2 regions of the Sedimenticola thiotaurini genome follow, and region 2 is predicted to be linked to the other one. Evidence: predicted binding sites of a transcription regulator. Region 2 holds the regulator's gene; the other holds the start of a gene.
What was found. Region 2 encodes FliA, which starts transcription of late flagellar genes. Its sites were predicted from a motif close to GCTAAAGTTNNNNNNNNNNCNGCCGATA; they were not measured.

Region 1 (6,635 bases), 110 kb from region 2:
CGGGTGATTGTCAACTCCCGCACCGGCACCGTGGTCATCAGTAACCAGGTGCAGGTGTCACCTGCTGCGGTTTCCCACGGCAGCCTGACCGTCACCATCAGCGAAAACGATCAGGTATCCCAGCCGGAGGCCTTTTCCGGCGGGACCACGGCGGTTGTGCCCCAGTCCGAAGTCAGTGTGGCGGAGGGTGGCAGTCGCATGTTCCTGTTCAATCCCGGTGTCTCCCTGAACGAAGTGGTGCGGGCGGTCAACCAGGTGGGGGCTGCCCCTTCTGACCTGGTGGCGATCCTGGAAGCACTGAAACAGGCGGGCGCTCTCAAGGCGGAATTGGTGGTGATCTGATGGATCTGGCCAGTGCCTCAATCTATACCAATATGGATGGGCTGAAGGTGCTCAAGGCGCGGGCATCCGAGGATGCCCAGGGCTCGCTGGATCAGGTGGCCCGCCAGTTTGAATCCCTGTTTGTACAGCAGATGCTGAAGAGCATGCGTCAGGCCGGATTGGGCGAAGGGCTGATGGATAGTGAGCAGAGCCTGTTTTATCGGGATATGTATGACCAACAGCTGGCTATCCATCTCTCCGAGAGCGGTGGTATCGGACTGGCTGACGTGATCAAACGGCAACTGGGTGGTGGGGACGAAGCGGAGGAGGACAAGGTCCAGGCCGGTAAGTCGATTCAGGATTATGACCGGCTGGCCATGGCGGCCAAACTGTATAACCCGTTGGATGCCGGCACCACGAACAGGGGATCCGACACCGATCAGGCTGCCGTGACGGCCGTTGGCGAGGTGCAGCAGAAGAGGTCGGCTGCCCCATCTGCCGCTGAATCGGCCCAGCCCGACCCGCGCCGTTGGAGTCCCCAGGAGTTCGTGGAGCAGCTCTGGCCCTGGGCCACCGAGGCGGCGGAACTGATCGGTCTCAAACCCCAGGCCCTGTTGGCCCAGGCGGCGCTGGAGACCGGCTGGGGTAAAAAATTGATCCGTTCTGCGGATGGTGCGCTCTCCAACAACCTGTTCGGCATCAAGGCGGACAGCCGTTGGGAAGGTGATCGGGTAAGCGTCAACACCCTGGAGTACGAGGAGGGTACGGCGGTGAAGAAGCGGGCCGCTTTCCGTTCCTATGAATCGCTGCGGGACAGTTTTCACGACTATGTCGACTTCGTGAAATCCAATCCCCGTTACAGCGAAGCGCTGGGAGCGGCTGAAAACAGCCAGGCCTATTTCTCCGAACTGCAGCGGGCCGGTTATGCCACTGACCCGGAATATGCAAATAAAATCAATGCCGTACTGAACGGTCCGGAAATGACCCGGGCAGTGGAACGGCTCAAGGTTCAGGGTGAACGGTCGCTATGATATCCAGGGGTCGCCGGCAGAATCGATATGGCAGGGGCGACCTTGCTTTATATCGGGTAGGCAGGTTTTTTGTGGCCAAGCGGATGACATTGATGCACATGGGATTCCCCCCCAACCCAGGCTCTCAGTAGCAGCGTCAGCCACAACAGGACAGAACAGATGGCAAGCATACTCAATATAGGCACCTCGGCACTGCTGGCGTTTCAGCGTTCGTTGACAACCGCTGGGCACAATATCGCCAATTCGGACACCGAGGGATACAGCCGTCAGCGGGTCAACTACTCTACCCAGATCCCGCAACTGACCGGTGTGGGTTACGTGGGCTCTGGCGTCCAGGTAACCCAAATCGAGCGTATGTATGACGATTTTCTGGCTACCCAGATGCGCTCGGCCCAGACCTCCGCTTCGGAGATGGAGAGCTATTTTGATCATGCCAGCCGGATCGACAACATGCTGGCAGATACCAACATCGGACTTGATCCCGCCATCCAGGACTTTTTTGATGCCGTCCAGAGTGTGGCGGATGACCCGGCTTCCATCGCGACCCGGCAGGTGATGCTGTCGGAAGCGGGCTCCCTGGTCAATCGGTACCATGACCTGAGTCAGCAGTTTATTGATGCCAACAAGAACGTGAACCAGGAGATGGATGATCTGGCCAATGAAATTACCGGGCTGGCCCAATCCATCGCCCAGGTCAACCAGGGGATCGTGGAAGCCTTGGGCGCCTCAGGCGGGGACTCCCCCAACGATCTGCTGGATCAGCGGGAAGTGTTGCTGAATGAACTCTCCAAGTTGGTGGGTATCAGCGTGGTGCCGCAGGATAATGGAGCCTGGAATGTGTTTATCGGGAAAGGGCAGGCGCTGGTGATGGAGAGTACCCATGCCACGCTGACTTCGGTAAACAGCAGCAGTGATCCCAGTCAACAGGATATCGCATTCAGCAATAGCTTAGGCACCCAGGTAGTAACCGGCCAGCTCTCCGGAGGCGAGTTGGGCGGTCTGCTCAACTACCGTGAAGAGATTCTGAATCCTGCCATGAATCAACTGGGCCTGGTGGCGATCGGCATGGCCGACCGACTCAACAGCCAGCATCAGCTGGGTCTGGATCTGGATGGTAACTTCGGTGGGCAGTTATTTGCTTCACCAACCATCGGCGTGTTGGAAAACGCCTACAATACCGGTACCGCCGTGGTGTCTGCATCGTACCTGGATACCGGTAATCTGACCGCCAGCGACTATGAATTGCAGGCCACTAATGTGGCTGATGAATTCACCCTGACCCGTCTCTCCGACGGCCAGGTAACCACAATTAATACCGGGGGTAGCTACCCCTATAGCACCGCCGAAATAGATGGTATCTCTATCTCCATATCCGCCGCTGCCAGTGCTGGTGACCGTTTCCTGATTCAACCGACCCGTAACGCCGCTAATACGATGGAGTTGCTGATCAGTGATCCCCGTGAAATAGCGGCTGCCGGTCCGATCCGGGCAATTCAATCGACCAATTCGGCCGGTGGTGCGAACCAGGGGAGCGGGGAGATATCCCAACCCGATTACAGCAGTACAGCAAACCTGCCTCTGTCGGCCCCGGATACCATTACGCTGGAATGGAGTGCTACTGCCCACGCCGGTGCACCGGGTTTTACCGTTACTGGTGGTCCAGGTGGTACCATTGCCTACGATCCCGCCACCCAGCCTAATGGCGCCACTTTCTCGTTCCCTGCCTATGGTGGGATGAGTTTTACCATTACCGGTACGCCGGCGGCGGGTGATCGCTTTGTGATCGAGAATAACAGCAGCGGCGTGGGTGATAATCGCAATGTGCTGAAACTGGCCGATCTGCAATCCACCAACTCCCTGCTGGGGCAGACCGGCGGCGGGGCTGAAACCGCCACTTTCCAGGAGGCCTACAGTCAGCTGGTCTCTGAGGTGGGAACCAAAACCCACCAGGCCGAGGTCAGCTTCAATGCCACCGATGGACTGCGGGAACGGCATGAGAATTCACTGCTCTCCATCAGTGGTGTTAACCTGGATGAAGAGGCGGCCAATCTGATCAAGTTCCAGCAGGCCTACCAGGCGGCAGCCCAGGTGATCACCGTTTCCAACACCTTGTTCGATAGCCTGATCAGCGCGATCAGGAGGTAACCATGATCCGTATCTCCACCCAGATGATCACTGAACGTTCGCTCAGTTCCATGCTGCGGCAGCAGAGCGATCTGAGTGAAACCCAGCTACAACTCTCATCGGGCAAGCGGGTATTGACCCCTTCGGACGATCCGGCCAGCGCCGTTCGGGTGATGGGACTCAATGGCGCCATGGATACGCTTACCCAGTACCAGAGCAATATTGGTCGTCTGACCACCCGGCTGGAGACGGAGGAGGGGGTCCTGGAAGGGGTCACAGACCTTCTGCAGCGGGTCAGGGAACTGACGGTACAGGGCAGCAATGATGTGCTGGCGTTGGCAGACAAGGCATCCATCGCCTCCGAGGTCCGGCAGTTGAGTGAGCAGCTCTTCTCCATGGCCAACTCCAGGGACAGCGGTGGCGAGTATCTGTTTGCCGGCTACCAGACCGGCAGTCAGCCCTTCTCCAGGAACCTGGGTGTCTACAGCTACAACGGTGACAACGGCCAGCGGGAGTTACAGATCGCATCGGACCGCACTGTGGCGGACGGGGATAACGGCTTTGATACCTTTATGGATATTGCTACCGGACCGCTTGCCACGGTCAGCGTGGCCGCTCCAACTGTCCTCACCGCTGTTGCGGCAGGCGACATCACCATCGATGGGGGGAACGGTAACGGCGCTATCAGTATCGGTGCCCTGCCGGCTGCTGCTACTGCAGCAGAGCGGGCAACCCAGTTGCGGGATGCCATCAACGCGGCCACCAGCCAGACCGGCGTGACCGCAGAGTTCAACACCACGCCAGCCAACACCCTGACCCTGACGGCTGTCGGAGGTACAGGTGTGACGGTGGCTATGGCGGGTAGTGCCACCACTACCACCACGGGTCTGACGGCAGGCACCACTTTACCGGTGAGTTCAAAACGCAGTATCTTTGAAACGATCGATCAACTGGCATCTGATCTGGAATCGGGGCAATCGGTGGGCCGTTATATCACCGATGTGGATCTGGCCATGGAGAATATCGTTGAGATCCGGGCCAGCGTGGGGGCCCGTCTGAATGCGGTAGAAGAGCAGGAGTCGGTGAATGCGGATCTCAAGTTGAACCTGGAGATGTACCGTTCCGATGAGCAGGATTTGGATTATACTGAAACCATATCCCGTTTCGAGACCCAGATGATGGCGCTGCAGGCGGCACAACAGGCCTACGTAAAGGTAAAGGGGCTCTCCCTGTTCAACTACCTCTAGCGGATAGGTGAGGTCGATTTTTATGCCAAGGGGAACCTGCCGGGAAGGCTCTGAATGGGATAGTGGTCACGACCAACTGACCTTTGACGGACTAACCCGGTAGGGTGGGCACGCTTTGGGTCCCCAGGGGAAGCACCCGGGATGGCCATGTGGGTATAATTAATATCTGTTCATCCCGCGGCACCTATTCAACTGACTGATTTTTAATGGGATAATAAATAAATATTTTTTGTACTGGTATTCACAGGTTTTTTTTAAATTTCACTTAAAGAAATCATGCGAATGGCCGTTACAAATACCGGAGGCGGTAAATATCAGATCAACCATCCGATATATCCGCCAAATATTAACCTGACCCCGAGGGCACCCGATGTGGTAGCTAAAGGGGAATAAGGAGCAAGATCATGGCACAAATCATCAACACCAACATTGCCTCACTCACCGCACAGCGCAATCTGAACAAATCCCAGTCCTCCCTGGCCACCGCCATGGAGCGTCTCTCATCCGGTCTGCGCATCAACAGCGCCAAGGATGATGCGGCTGGCCTGGCAATTTCTGATCGTATGACTTCCCAGATTCGCGGTCTGGATCAGGCGGTGCGTAACGCAAACGACGGTATCTCTTTCGCCCAGACGGCCGAAGGCGCCCTCTCTACCGCCGGTGACGCCATGCAGCGTATCCGCGAACTGGCGGTTCAGGCAGCCAACGACACGAACTCGGCATCGGATCGAAAAGCGATCAACAACGAAGTGCAGCAGTTGATTCAGGAAGTGAATCGGATCGCTACCAGCACCCAGTTTAACGGTCAGAATATCCTTGACGGGAGTCTGTCGACCCTGGTATTCCAGGTTGGCGCCAATGCGGGCCAGACCATATCGGTTTCAGGTGTGGATGCCCGGGGTAGTCAGTTGGGTGCAGCCCAGTTGGAAGGGGCGTCGATGACTGCCGCTGATATCGCAACTGCGGTTGGCGCCAATAATCTTACCGTTGAAGGCGAAGCTGTTGACCTTACCGGCGCAACAACCCAGCAGGATGTTATCGATGCCATCAACGCGGTATCGAGCGATAGTGGTGTTACTGCCAGGGCTGCAACCTCAACCAGTGCCGACCTTGGATATACCGCGAATGCCGCTGCAACGACGATCGTCATTAATGGTGTTAGTGTTGATTTTGGTGCAAACGAGGCGATCGCTGACGCAGTTGATGCCATCAATGCGGTTTCCAATCAGACTGGTGTGACCGCAGCGGTTAATGGTACTGACATCACTTTCTCCAACAGTGATGGACAGCCTATTACCATTGTTGATGATGCATCGAATAATGTCCTTGGTGGAGACGCTACTGTCTATTCCGGTATTGATCTGGTGGCCGATGTTGGCGAGGCCATCAACTACGCCGGTGCTGCAGGCGGAAATTTGGCTTTGGGTACCTCGGGAGCAGCTGTTGATACGGTTCTGAATGATCTGGACGTGTTGACCCGGAGTAACGCCAGCGATGCATTGTCAACCATTGACTTTGCACTGCAGAATGTTGCTTCGCTTCGTGCGGAACTGGGTGCTGTGCAGGTTCGTTTTGAGTCCACAATCACCAACTTGTCAGTGACTTCCGAAAACCTCTCCGCCGCCCGCTCCCGTATCCAGGACGCTGACTTTGCCGCAGAAACGGCAGAGATGACCCGTTCCCAGATCCTGCAGCAGGCTGGTGTGGCGATGGTCTCCCAGGCGAATGCGCTGCCGCAGAGCGTGTTGTCACTTCTCCAGTAAGCTGGGCGAAGGGCGGGGCATTGCGTAGTTTGCCCCGCCCCTCGTAAAACAGGTGATAACCATGGTTAACGAAATCTCGCAAAATGTATTGAGCAACTTGTCCGCTCAATCGACCAGCGCTGTGAAGAGTACCTCTGGGGTACTGGAGA
Region 2 (9,433 bases):
GCATTGAACGGCCTGACCGGCAAGCGACTGGTCCTGATCGATACCGCCGGAATGAGTCAGCGGGATGTCAGGCTCAGTGAACAGCTCTCCATGCTGGATGTGGCCGGACAGGGTGTGCGCAGTTTTCTCACCCTCTCTGCGGCCACCGACTACTCATCTCTGATCCAGACGATCGGCGCCTTTGGCACTGCCAGGCCGGAGGCCTGTATTCTCACTAAGGTGGATGAGACCGGCTCACTGGGCGGGGCGCTGTCCGCGTTGATCCATAAGGCGTTACCGCTGGCATTTGTCGCCGATGGCCAGAAGGTGCCGGAAGATCTGCACCTGGCCCGTTCACACACACTGGTCAGCAAGGCGGTCGCCTGTAGTACCGGAGAAGGTGGGTATTCCGATGAATACCTGGCACTGGCCCTCGGAGGTGCGAGAGCAAATGCTCATGGCTGACGCAATTACAGATCAAGCAGCAGGATTAAGACGCATGGTACAACCCAGACCTGTACGAGTGATCGCCGTTACCGGAGGTAAGGGCGGCGTTGGAAAGACCAACATATCGGTCAATCTGGCCGTTTCAATGGCTGAAATGGGGCGTCGCGTGATGCTGCTGGATGCCGACCTCGGTTTGGCCAACATCGACGTGGTGCTCGGCTTACATCCCCAGTATGACCTGTCCCACGTATTGAGCGGTGAGCGCACCCTGGAAGAGGTGGTTCTGCAGGGGCCTGCGGGTATTCGGGTTGTGCCGGGTGCCTCGGGTGTTCAGCAGATGGCTGAGCTGAGCGCGGCGGAACACGCCGGATTGATCAGGGCCTTCAGTGATGTCGGCAATGATCTGGATGTACTGATTATCGACACCGCAGCCGGTATCTCGGATACGGTGGTGAGCTTCAGCCGGGCGGCACAGGAGGTTATCGTTGTGGTGTGTGACGAACCGGCGTCGATTACCGATGCCTACGCCATGATCAAGCTGTTGAATCGGGAGTATGGTCTGGACCGTTTCCGAATCCTGGCCAACATGACCCGCAGTGCTGAAGAGGGGCGCAACCTGTATAACAAGATGTGCCGGGTTACGGACCAGTACCTGGATGTTATGCTCACCTACATGGGCAGTATTCCGTATGACGAAAATCTCAGAAAGGCCGTGAAATCACAAAAACCGGTGGTTCAGGCCAATCCGCGTAGCCATATAGCAAAAATATTCAAGAATCTGGCGCAGAAGGCCGATAACTGGCCTGTACCGGATGGCGCTGGTGGTCATCTGCAGTTCTTCGTGGAGCGGCTGATCCAGTACAGCAGCCAGAATCAGGAGATGAGCCGGTGAGCGGGCTTGCTAGCTATACGGCCATCCAGGAGATGGATGCGGATACGCTGGTGGATCGACATGCGCCGCTGGTCAAACGGATTGCCTACCACCTGATGAACCGATTGCCGCCCAATGTGCAGGCGGATGATCTGATTCAGGCGGGAATGATCGGCCTGCTTGAAGCGAGCAGGAATTATGATCCCAGCCAGGGAGCGAGTTTCGAAACCTATGCCGGGATCCGAATCCGGGGCTCCATGCTGGACGAGATCCGGCGTAGCGACTGGACTCCCCGTTCCGTGCACCGAAAGGCGCGTATGGTGGCAGACGCCATGCGGGCCATCGAAAATGAACAGGGCCGCGACGCACGGGATGTGGAGGTAGCTGAAGTGCTGGATATGGATCTGGTCCAGTACCATCGGATCCTGCAGGATGCCGCCGGTTGCAGAATCTTCAGTATTGAAGAGTTGCAGGCAGTTGGCGAGCTTCCGTTTGATGGCGACAACACTGAGTCGGCCGGTCTGTTCGAGGGGATGCAGCGGGATGCATTCAAACAGGCCCTGGCAGAGGCGATTGCCGGTCTGCCGGAACGAGAGAGATTGGTGATTGCACTCTATTACGATGAAGAGATGAACCTGCGGGAGATTGGACAGGTTCTGGGGGTCAGTGAATCGAGAGTGTGCCAGATTCACAGCCAGGCAACACTGCGGTTACGTGCCCGTCTAGCAGATTGGTTGTCCGATGCAGACAAACTCTGATCGGTCGGTAAAAACAAATAATGGCATCGAGTTTGGAGGTTGCCTTGAATAAAAACATGAAGATTCTCATTGTGGACGACTTCTCCACAATGCGACGGATTATTAAGAATCTGCTGCGGGACCTGGGGTTCACCAATACCCAGGAGGCAGATGATGGTAATACCGCGTTACCCATGTTGCAGTCAGGTAACTTTGATTTCCTGGTAACCGATTGGAATATGCCCGGCATGACCGGTATTGATCTGCTCAAGGCAGTGCGTGCCGATCCGAACCTGGTCAAGCTTCCGGTGCTGATGGTAACCGCCGAATCGAAGCGTGAGCAGATCATCGAGGCGGCCAAGGCCGGAGTCAATGGTTATGTCGTCAAGCCGTTTACTGCGGTGACCCTGGAAGAGAAGATCAACAAGATTTTTGAACGTGTAGATAGCTGAGCGGCAATCATGACGAATCCGTCTGGAGAAATACATGGACATTGACGAACGTCTGATGCTGGCCAAGCAACTGGTGGCTCACCTGGAAGCAGGGAACGAAGCGGAGGCGATCCATGTTAGCTCTCAGCTCACCGAAGGCATTGAGAGCAAACTGTTTCTGGAAGTGGGTCGTCTGACCCGCGAACTGCATGAAGCGATCAATGAATTTTTGCTGGACCCACGCATCAACGAGATGGCCCAGGTGGATATTCCGGATGCCAGTGAGCGACTCACCTATGTGATCAGCATGACGGAGAAATCTGCCAACACCACGCTGGGTGCGGTGGAAGCCAGCCTGCCCCTGGCTGCTGAACTGGGCAGCAGGGCAAGTGAAATATCGGAACAGTGGGAGCGGTTCCGCAAGCGTGAACTCTCGGTGGACGATTTCAGAGAGTTGAGCCGTGAACTGGCCGAGTTCCTGAATCTGACCAGTGAACGATCGAAACAGCTGCATGCCCACATGACCGATGTGCTGATGGCACAGGATTTTCAGGATCTGACCGGCCAGATTATCCGGCAGGTGATTACCCTGGTGCACGATGTGGAGGACAAGCTGGTGCAGCTGGTCCGGATATCGGGTTCCAAATTGCCAGAAAAACAAAAAGACGCAGATAAACTGGAAGGGCCGAGCGTTCCCGGAATTGATCAGGGTGATCTGGTCAACGGGCAGGATGACGTGGACGATCTGCTATCCAGTTTGGGCTTTTAGAGGTGTGGAAGTATGGCCATTGATATGGATGACGAGATCCTTCAGGACTTCCTGATTGAAGCCGGGGAGATACTTGAGCAACTGAATGAACAGTTGGTGGATCTGGAACATCGTCCCGATGATTATGACCTGCTCAATGCAGTCTTTCGCGGCTTTCATACCATCAAGGGTGGTGCCGGATTCCTCGGTATTGATCCCCTGGTGACGGTGTGTCACCGGGCGGAAGATGTCTTCAACGTATTGCGTCAGGGACAACGGCAGGTTGATCCGGTACTGATGGACGCCGTGTTACAGGTGCTGGATGTGGTGAACGAAATGTTTGCCCTGGTCCAGTCCGGTGAAGAGCCGGACGAGGCGGATGCCCAGCTGATAGAGACACTGCATCAACTGGCGGTGCCGGCCGGCGAGTCTGTCGAGGCGTCGCAACAGGTCGATCAGGCTGCCGTGGCACCGGCGCCGCAAGCGGAACCGGAACCGGAACAGGCGGTCACCGTCGAGGAGATGGTGGCCGAGGGGGCGGATGCCCCCCAGTCAGATCCTGCTCTCGGTGGTGATGAGATCACTGAAGAGGAGTTCGAAAAGCTGCTCGATCAGCTGCACGGCACCGGCAAACATGGCGGTGTGCCGGTATCGGAAGAGGCCACATCGGCAGCAACGCCACAGGCGGCTGACGGTGACGATATTACGGAAGAAGAGTTTGAGGCCCTGCTGGATCAGTTACACGGCAAGGGGAAATTCAATGGTGTGCCCGCTGCCGAGCAACAGGCCGCTGGCGAGGCCACACCAAAGACCCCCGCTGCGGCCTCTGCCAGTTCGGATGAAATCACCGAAGATGAGTTTGAGGCGCTGCTCGATGAGCTGCATGGCAAGGGCAAGTTTGGCGCAATCAATGGAGCGGCGGCAACTCCGGCCAGCGAGTCGGCCCCGGCCTCGGCTAAACCGGCAGCTGCGCCGGCACAAGCGACTGGGTCAGGCGCCGCAAAACCGGCGCCTGCAATCAAACAGCCAGCGCCGGCCAAAGCGTCAAAATCACCTAAACGAACGGATGACCCGCAAGCACACGCCCGCAAACAGCCGCCGGCAGAGACCACTATTCGGGTAGACACTGCCCGGCTTGATGACATCATGAACATGGTGGGTGAGCTGGTGTTGGTGCGCAACCGGTTGGAGACCCTGAAGGCCAAGCTGGGGGATGAAGAGGTGGCCACGGCGGTGGCCAACCTGGATGTGGTGACCTCTGACCTGCAAAACTCCGTGATGAAGACCCGGATGCAGCCGGTGAAGAAGGTCTTCGGCCGCTTTCCCCGGGTGGTCAGGGATCTGGCTCGCAGTCTCAAGAAAGAGATCGACCTTGAACTGCACGGTGAAGAGACCGATCTGGATAAAAATCTGGTGGAGGCGTTGTCGGATCCCATGGTTCACCTGGTGCGCAACGCGGTGGATCACGGTATCGAAAGTCCGGAAGAGCGCGAAGCCGCCGGTAAACCACGGGTGGGTAAAGTGGTGCTCTCCGCCGCGCAGGCTGGTGATCATATTCTGCTGACCATTGCTGATGACGGTAAGGGTATGGATCCCGATGTGCTGCGGCGCAAGGCTGTCGAGAAAGGCATGATGGATGAAGAGGCGGCGGCACGGCTGGATGAGAAAGAGTGTTATAACCTGATCTTTGCGGCCGGATTTTCAACCAAGACCGAAATATCCGATGTTTCCGGGCGTGGCGTGGGCATGGATGTGGTGAAGACCCGTATCGCCCAGATGAATGGCCAGGTGGAGATCGATTCAGAGTACGGAAAGGGCAGTCTGATTACGATTAAACTTCCGCTGACACTGGCAATCCTGCCGACCCTGATGGTGGTGCTGGGTACCCAGCCGTTTGCCCTGCCGCTGGCCAACGTGGTGGAAATATTCAATCTCGACCTGGAACGGACCAATGTGGTGGATGGTCAATTGACTATTATGGTGCGGGAGCGGGCGTTGCCGCTGTTCTATCTGCACCAGTGGCTGGTTCCCAACAGCAACCGGGATAACCGGGAATCAACCGGTCATGTGGTGGTGGTCACGGTAGGGAATACCCAGGTCGGTCTGGTGGTGGATCACCTGATTGGACAGGAGGAGGTAGTCATTAAGCCGTTGGGTGCGCTGCTGCAGGGATTGGACGGCATGGCCGGTGCTACCATCACCGGGGATGGCAATATCGCTCTCATTCTCGATATTCCAGGATTACTGAGGAAATATGCTCGTCGCTGAACACAACTATCGTAACCCGGGGCAGTTTGCCGCTCACAACATGGAGGATAACGGTTAAATGGTTGCCTCCAGGGTTCGTGTGCTGGTGGTGGACGACTCCGCCTTCTTTCGCAGAAGAATTGCCTCGATGCTGGGCGATGTGCCGATGATCGAGGTGGTGGGGTTTGCCGGTGACGGCCAGAGCGCCATTATCGAGGCCCGACGGCTCAAGCCCGATGTGATCACCATGGATGTGGAGATGCCGGTACTGGACGGCATCAGTGCGGTGCGGCGTATTGTGGCGGAGAACCCGATACCGATCCTGATGTTCTCGTCGCTGACCCATGAAGGTGCCAAGGCGACACTCGACGCACTGGACGCGGGGGCGGTGGACTTTCTGCCCAAGCAGTTTGACCGGAGTAATGGCCAGGAGGCATCGAAGTTGCTGGCCCGGCGTGTGCTCGCGATCGGCTCCCGTGGGGTGAACCGGCGCCTGGGGACGCTACTGCGGCCTCAGCCGGCCACTAAGCCGCCAGTCCGCCCCGCTGTCGCAGCCCCGGTCCACCGGGGTGGTTACAAACTGGTGGCGATCGGTGCTTCCACCGGTGGCCCGGTGGCGGTACAGACCCTGCTGTCCGCGCTGCCGGCCAATTTTCCGTTGCCGATCCTGATAGTGGTGCATATGCCGGCCAGCTTTACGCCGGCTTATGCTGAACGGCTCAACACCCAGAGTGCGGTGGCTGTCAAGGAGGCGGCGGACGGGGATCGGTTGCGTCCCGGCCACGCCTATCTGGCTCCGGGCGGAAAACAGATGATTCTGGAGCGACGCGGTGAGGATAGCGTGATCCGAATCAAGGAGAGCAGTGCGGATCAGACTTATCGTCCCTGTGTCGATGTGAGCTTCGGCTCTGCGGCGCGGCTGATGCCGAGTGATGTGTTGGCCATCATCCTGACCGGCATGGGGGCTGATGGGAAACAGGCGGCGCGGGCCCTCAAGGAGGGTGGCTCGACAGTCTGGTCGCAGAGCGAAGAGAGTTGTGTTGTATATGGCATGCCCCAATCGGTGGAGAAGGCGGGGCTGTCTGATCGGGTGCTCGATCTGGCGGATATCGGGCCCAGCCTGATCAAGGCGGTGTAGTGTGGATTATCTCAGTATAATAGGCATTATCGTCGCATTTGGCGCCATCCTCGGGGGAAATGCCCTGGAGGGGGGCGAGGCGAGTGCGCTGGCCAATGGGCCGGCACTGGTTATCGTATTTGGCGGCACAATCGGCGCCATTATGCTGCAGACACCGATGCCGATTTTCCTGCATGCGCTGCGCTCCGCCGGAGCGGTCTTTATACCCCCGAAACAACGCCTGGATAAAACCATCAAGAAGCTGGTCGACTGGAGCAATGTGGCCCGGAAAGAGGGTTTGCTCGGGCTGGAGGATATTGCCGAGAAGGAGCCCGACCTGTTCATTCGCAAGGGTATGCAGTTACTGGTAGACGGCAGTGAACCGGAAGTGATCCGGAACATCCTGGAGGTGGAGATCGAGACCCGTGAGCACCATGATCTCCAGGCTGCACGGGTATTTGAAAGTATGGGAGGGTTCTCACCCACCATCGGTATAATCGGCGCAGTACTGGGTCTGATTCATGTGATGCAGAACCTGGCAGACCCCAGCAAACTCGGCAGCGGGATTGCCGCAGCGTTCGTGGCAACGATCTATGGTGTCGGATTGGCCAACCTGTTTCTGATCCCGTTCGGCAGTAAGCTGAAGACACTGGCGCTGGCCAGGACCCACTTCCGGGAGATGGTGGTGGAAGGTATTGTCTCCATCGCCGAAGGGGAGAATCCGCGCAATATCGAATCGAAGTTGCAGGGATATATTATCTGATGGCCCGCAGACGACGACAGGAAGAGCCGGAGAACCATGAGCGATGGTTGGTCTCCTATGCCGACTTTATCACGCTCCTGTTTGCCTTCTTTGTCGTCATGTACTCCATCTCATCAGTCAATGATGGTAAGTACCGGGTATTGTCGAATACCCTGATCGAAGCCTTTGTCGCCCCCCCGATTCGCACCGATGATCCGATTCAGGTCGGGGAGGAGTTGCGGAGTCTTGAACCACAGGTTGGCGCACCGTTCCTGCCGCAACCGATTCAGCCCAGCAGCATACCCACAGAGGAAGTGAGCGGCTCAACCCAGATCCGTTATCGCCCCCTGGAAGCGGTGGAAGATGAACTGTCGCAGGCACTGCTGGACTACGTGGACCAGGGGCTGGTCAAGGTAACCCGCACACAACGGGGCATCGGTGTGGAGATGAAGAGCAGCATGCTGTTTGCCAGCGGCAGCGCCCGACTCTCCAGAGAGGCCCTGAAAGCGTTGCGCAAAGTGGTGTTGATCGTCAAGCCACTCAGTAACATGATCAATGTGGAAGGTCACACCGATAATGTGCCAATCAGTACCATCAGCTTCCCCTCCAACTGGGAGCTTTCCGCTGCCCGTGCTGCCAGTGTGGTCCACTATTTCGCCAAGTTGGGTGTGGCATCGGAACGGATGGCCGCAATCGGTTATGGTGAGTTCCGTCCGCTGGCCAGCAACGATACCCCAGAGGGTAGAAGGAGAAACCGCCGGGTGAACCTGTTTATCATGTCGCAGCAGGTCCCCGATGCCGCCTATGATAGCGAAGAGGCTCTGGATAGCGGGGGTGGCGAGTGAAAGTATGGACCATCGCCAATCAGAAGGGGGGGGTGGGCAAAACCACCACGGCGGTTACCCTGGGGGGGCTGCTCTCATTGTGGGGGTTTCGTACGCTGTTGGTGGATATTGATCCGCACGGTTCGCTTACCAGCTACTTCCGATATGATCCGGATGCCATTGAAGAGAGTGCCTACAGTCTGTTCCAGGCGGCAGCCGGGAAAACCACCATCGATCCGGCGACACTGCTGTACAAGACCGGTACCGAAGGATTGGAGCTGTTGCCAGCGTCGGTGGCCCTGGCCACTTTGGAGCGGCAGGCCGGGCGGATGGACGGCATGGGATTGGTGTTGAAGCGGGCCTTTGAGTCGCTCGCCGGACGGTTCGACTATGTCATGATCGACTGTCCGCCCATGCTGGGTGTACTCATGGTAAATGCACTGGCCGCCTGTGAACGGCTGATTATCCCGGTGCAGACTGAATTTCTTGCCCTGAAGGGGCTGGAGCGGATGCTGCACACCCTGGATATGGTGCTTAAGGCGCGTTCATTGCCACTTCCCTACACCATAGTCCCCACCATGTTTGATCGTCGCACCCGGGCTTCAGTGGATAGCCTGCGGGTACTCAGGGACACCTATGGGGAGCATATCTGGAACGGTGTGATTCCGGTAGATACCCGGTTCCGGGAGGCAAGCAAAGTGGGTTTACCGCCACCGGTGGCGGACCCGCGTGGCCGGGGTGTGGAGGCCTACTCCTCACTGCTCGAACTGCTGATGAGTGAGCCCAGGCCGATGCCCGCTTCCGGAGTAGCGCGATGAGCAGCAACTCCGACAACTCCAGGCCGGTGCTGCATGCGCCGGAGCAGGCCGTGGACAGCTACCTGGCCGCCCTGCTCAGCGAAGTGGAGGAGTACCACGAGCCGCCCCCGGTAACGGCACCGGAAAAACCCCGGTTGGCACCGGTTGTGGAGATCCGCCAGGGCGTGCAGACCCTCGATTCCCCCCGGCAGTCGACCGCTGTAGAAATTCCCCAGGCGGTCGATACACCATTGGAAGAGCCCGAACAGGGGCCGGTTGAAGCAGGGGAGATTATCCCCCCCTGGGGGATGTCACGGTTCCAGTGTCTGCCTTTCAAGGTGCGTGGCATGAATCTGGTGGTCCCGTTGGTATCGCTTTGCAGTATAGCCGAGTGGCAGCAGGATCTGATGCGGATGCCGGGACAGCCTGACTGGTCCATGGGAGTTTTTATCCATCGGGAGAAGCGCGTAGTGGTCATCGATACCGCCCAGCT

Region 1: a site for FliA is predicted at 4,988-5,015, ahead of AAY24_RS07820 (flagellin N-terminal helical domain-containing protein). Genes of this name have one in related genera too.

The regions. Positions count from the first base shown of each region.
Region 1 is NZ_CP011412.1:1,713,571-1,720,205, reverse strand. Features, by position in the region: gene AAY24_RS07840 (flagellar basal body P-ring protein FlgI) at 1-342, shown strand, start outside; gene flgJ (flagellar assembly peptidoglycan hydrolase FlgJ) at 342-1,352, shown strand; gene flgK (flagellar hook-associated protein FlgK) at 1,512-3,497, shown strand; gene flgL (flagellar hook-associated protein FlgL) at 3,500-4,723, shown strand; gene AAY24_RS07820 (flagellin N-terminal helical domain-containing protein) at 5,128-6,486, shown strand; gene AAY24_RS07815 (flagellar protein FlaG) at 6,548-6,635, shown strand, end outside.
Region 2 is NZ_CP011412.1:1,597,228-1,606,660, reverse strand. Features, by position in the region: gene flhF (flagellar biosynthesis protein FlhF) at 1-444, shown strand, start outside; gene AAY24_RS07280 (MinD/ParA family protein) at 479-1,318, shown strand; gene AAY24_RS07275 (RNA polymerase sigma factor FliA) at 1,315-2,055, shown strand; gene cheY (chemotaxis response regulator CheY) at 2,112-2,486, shown strand; gene AAY24_RS07265 (protein phosphatase CheZ) at 2,521-3,234, shown strand; gene AAY24_RS07260 (chemotaxis protein CheA) at 3,247-5,481, shown strand; gene AAY24_RS07255 (protein-glutamate methylesterase/protein-glutamine glutaminase) at 5,540-6,598, shown strand; gene AAY24_RS07250 (flagellar motor protein) at 6,600-7,340, shown strand; gene motD (flagellar motor protein MotD) at 7,340-8,164, shown strand; gene AAY24_RS07240 (ParA family protein) at 8,161-8,961, shown strand; gene AAY24_RS18475 (chemotaxis protein CheW) at 8,958-9,433, shown strand, end outside.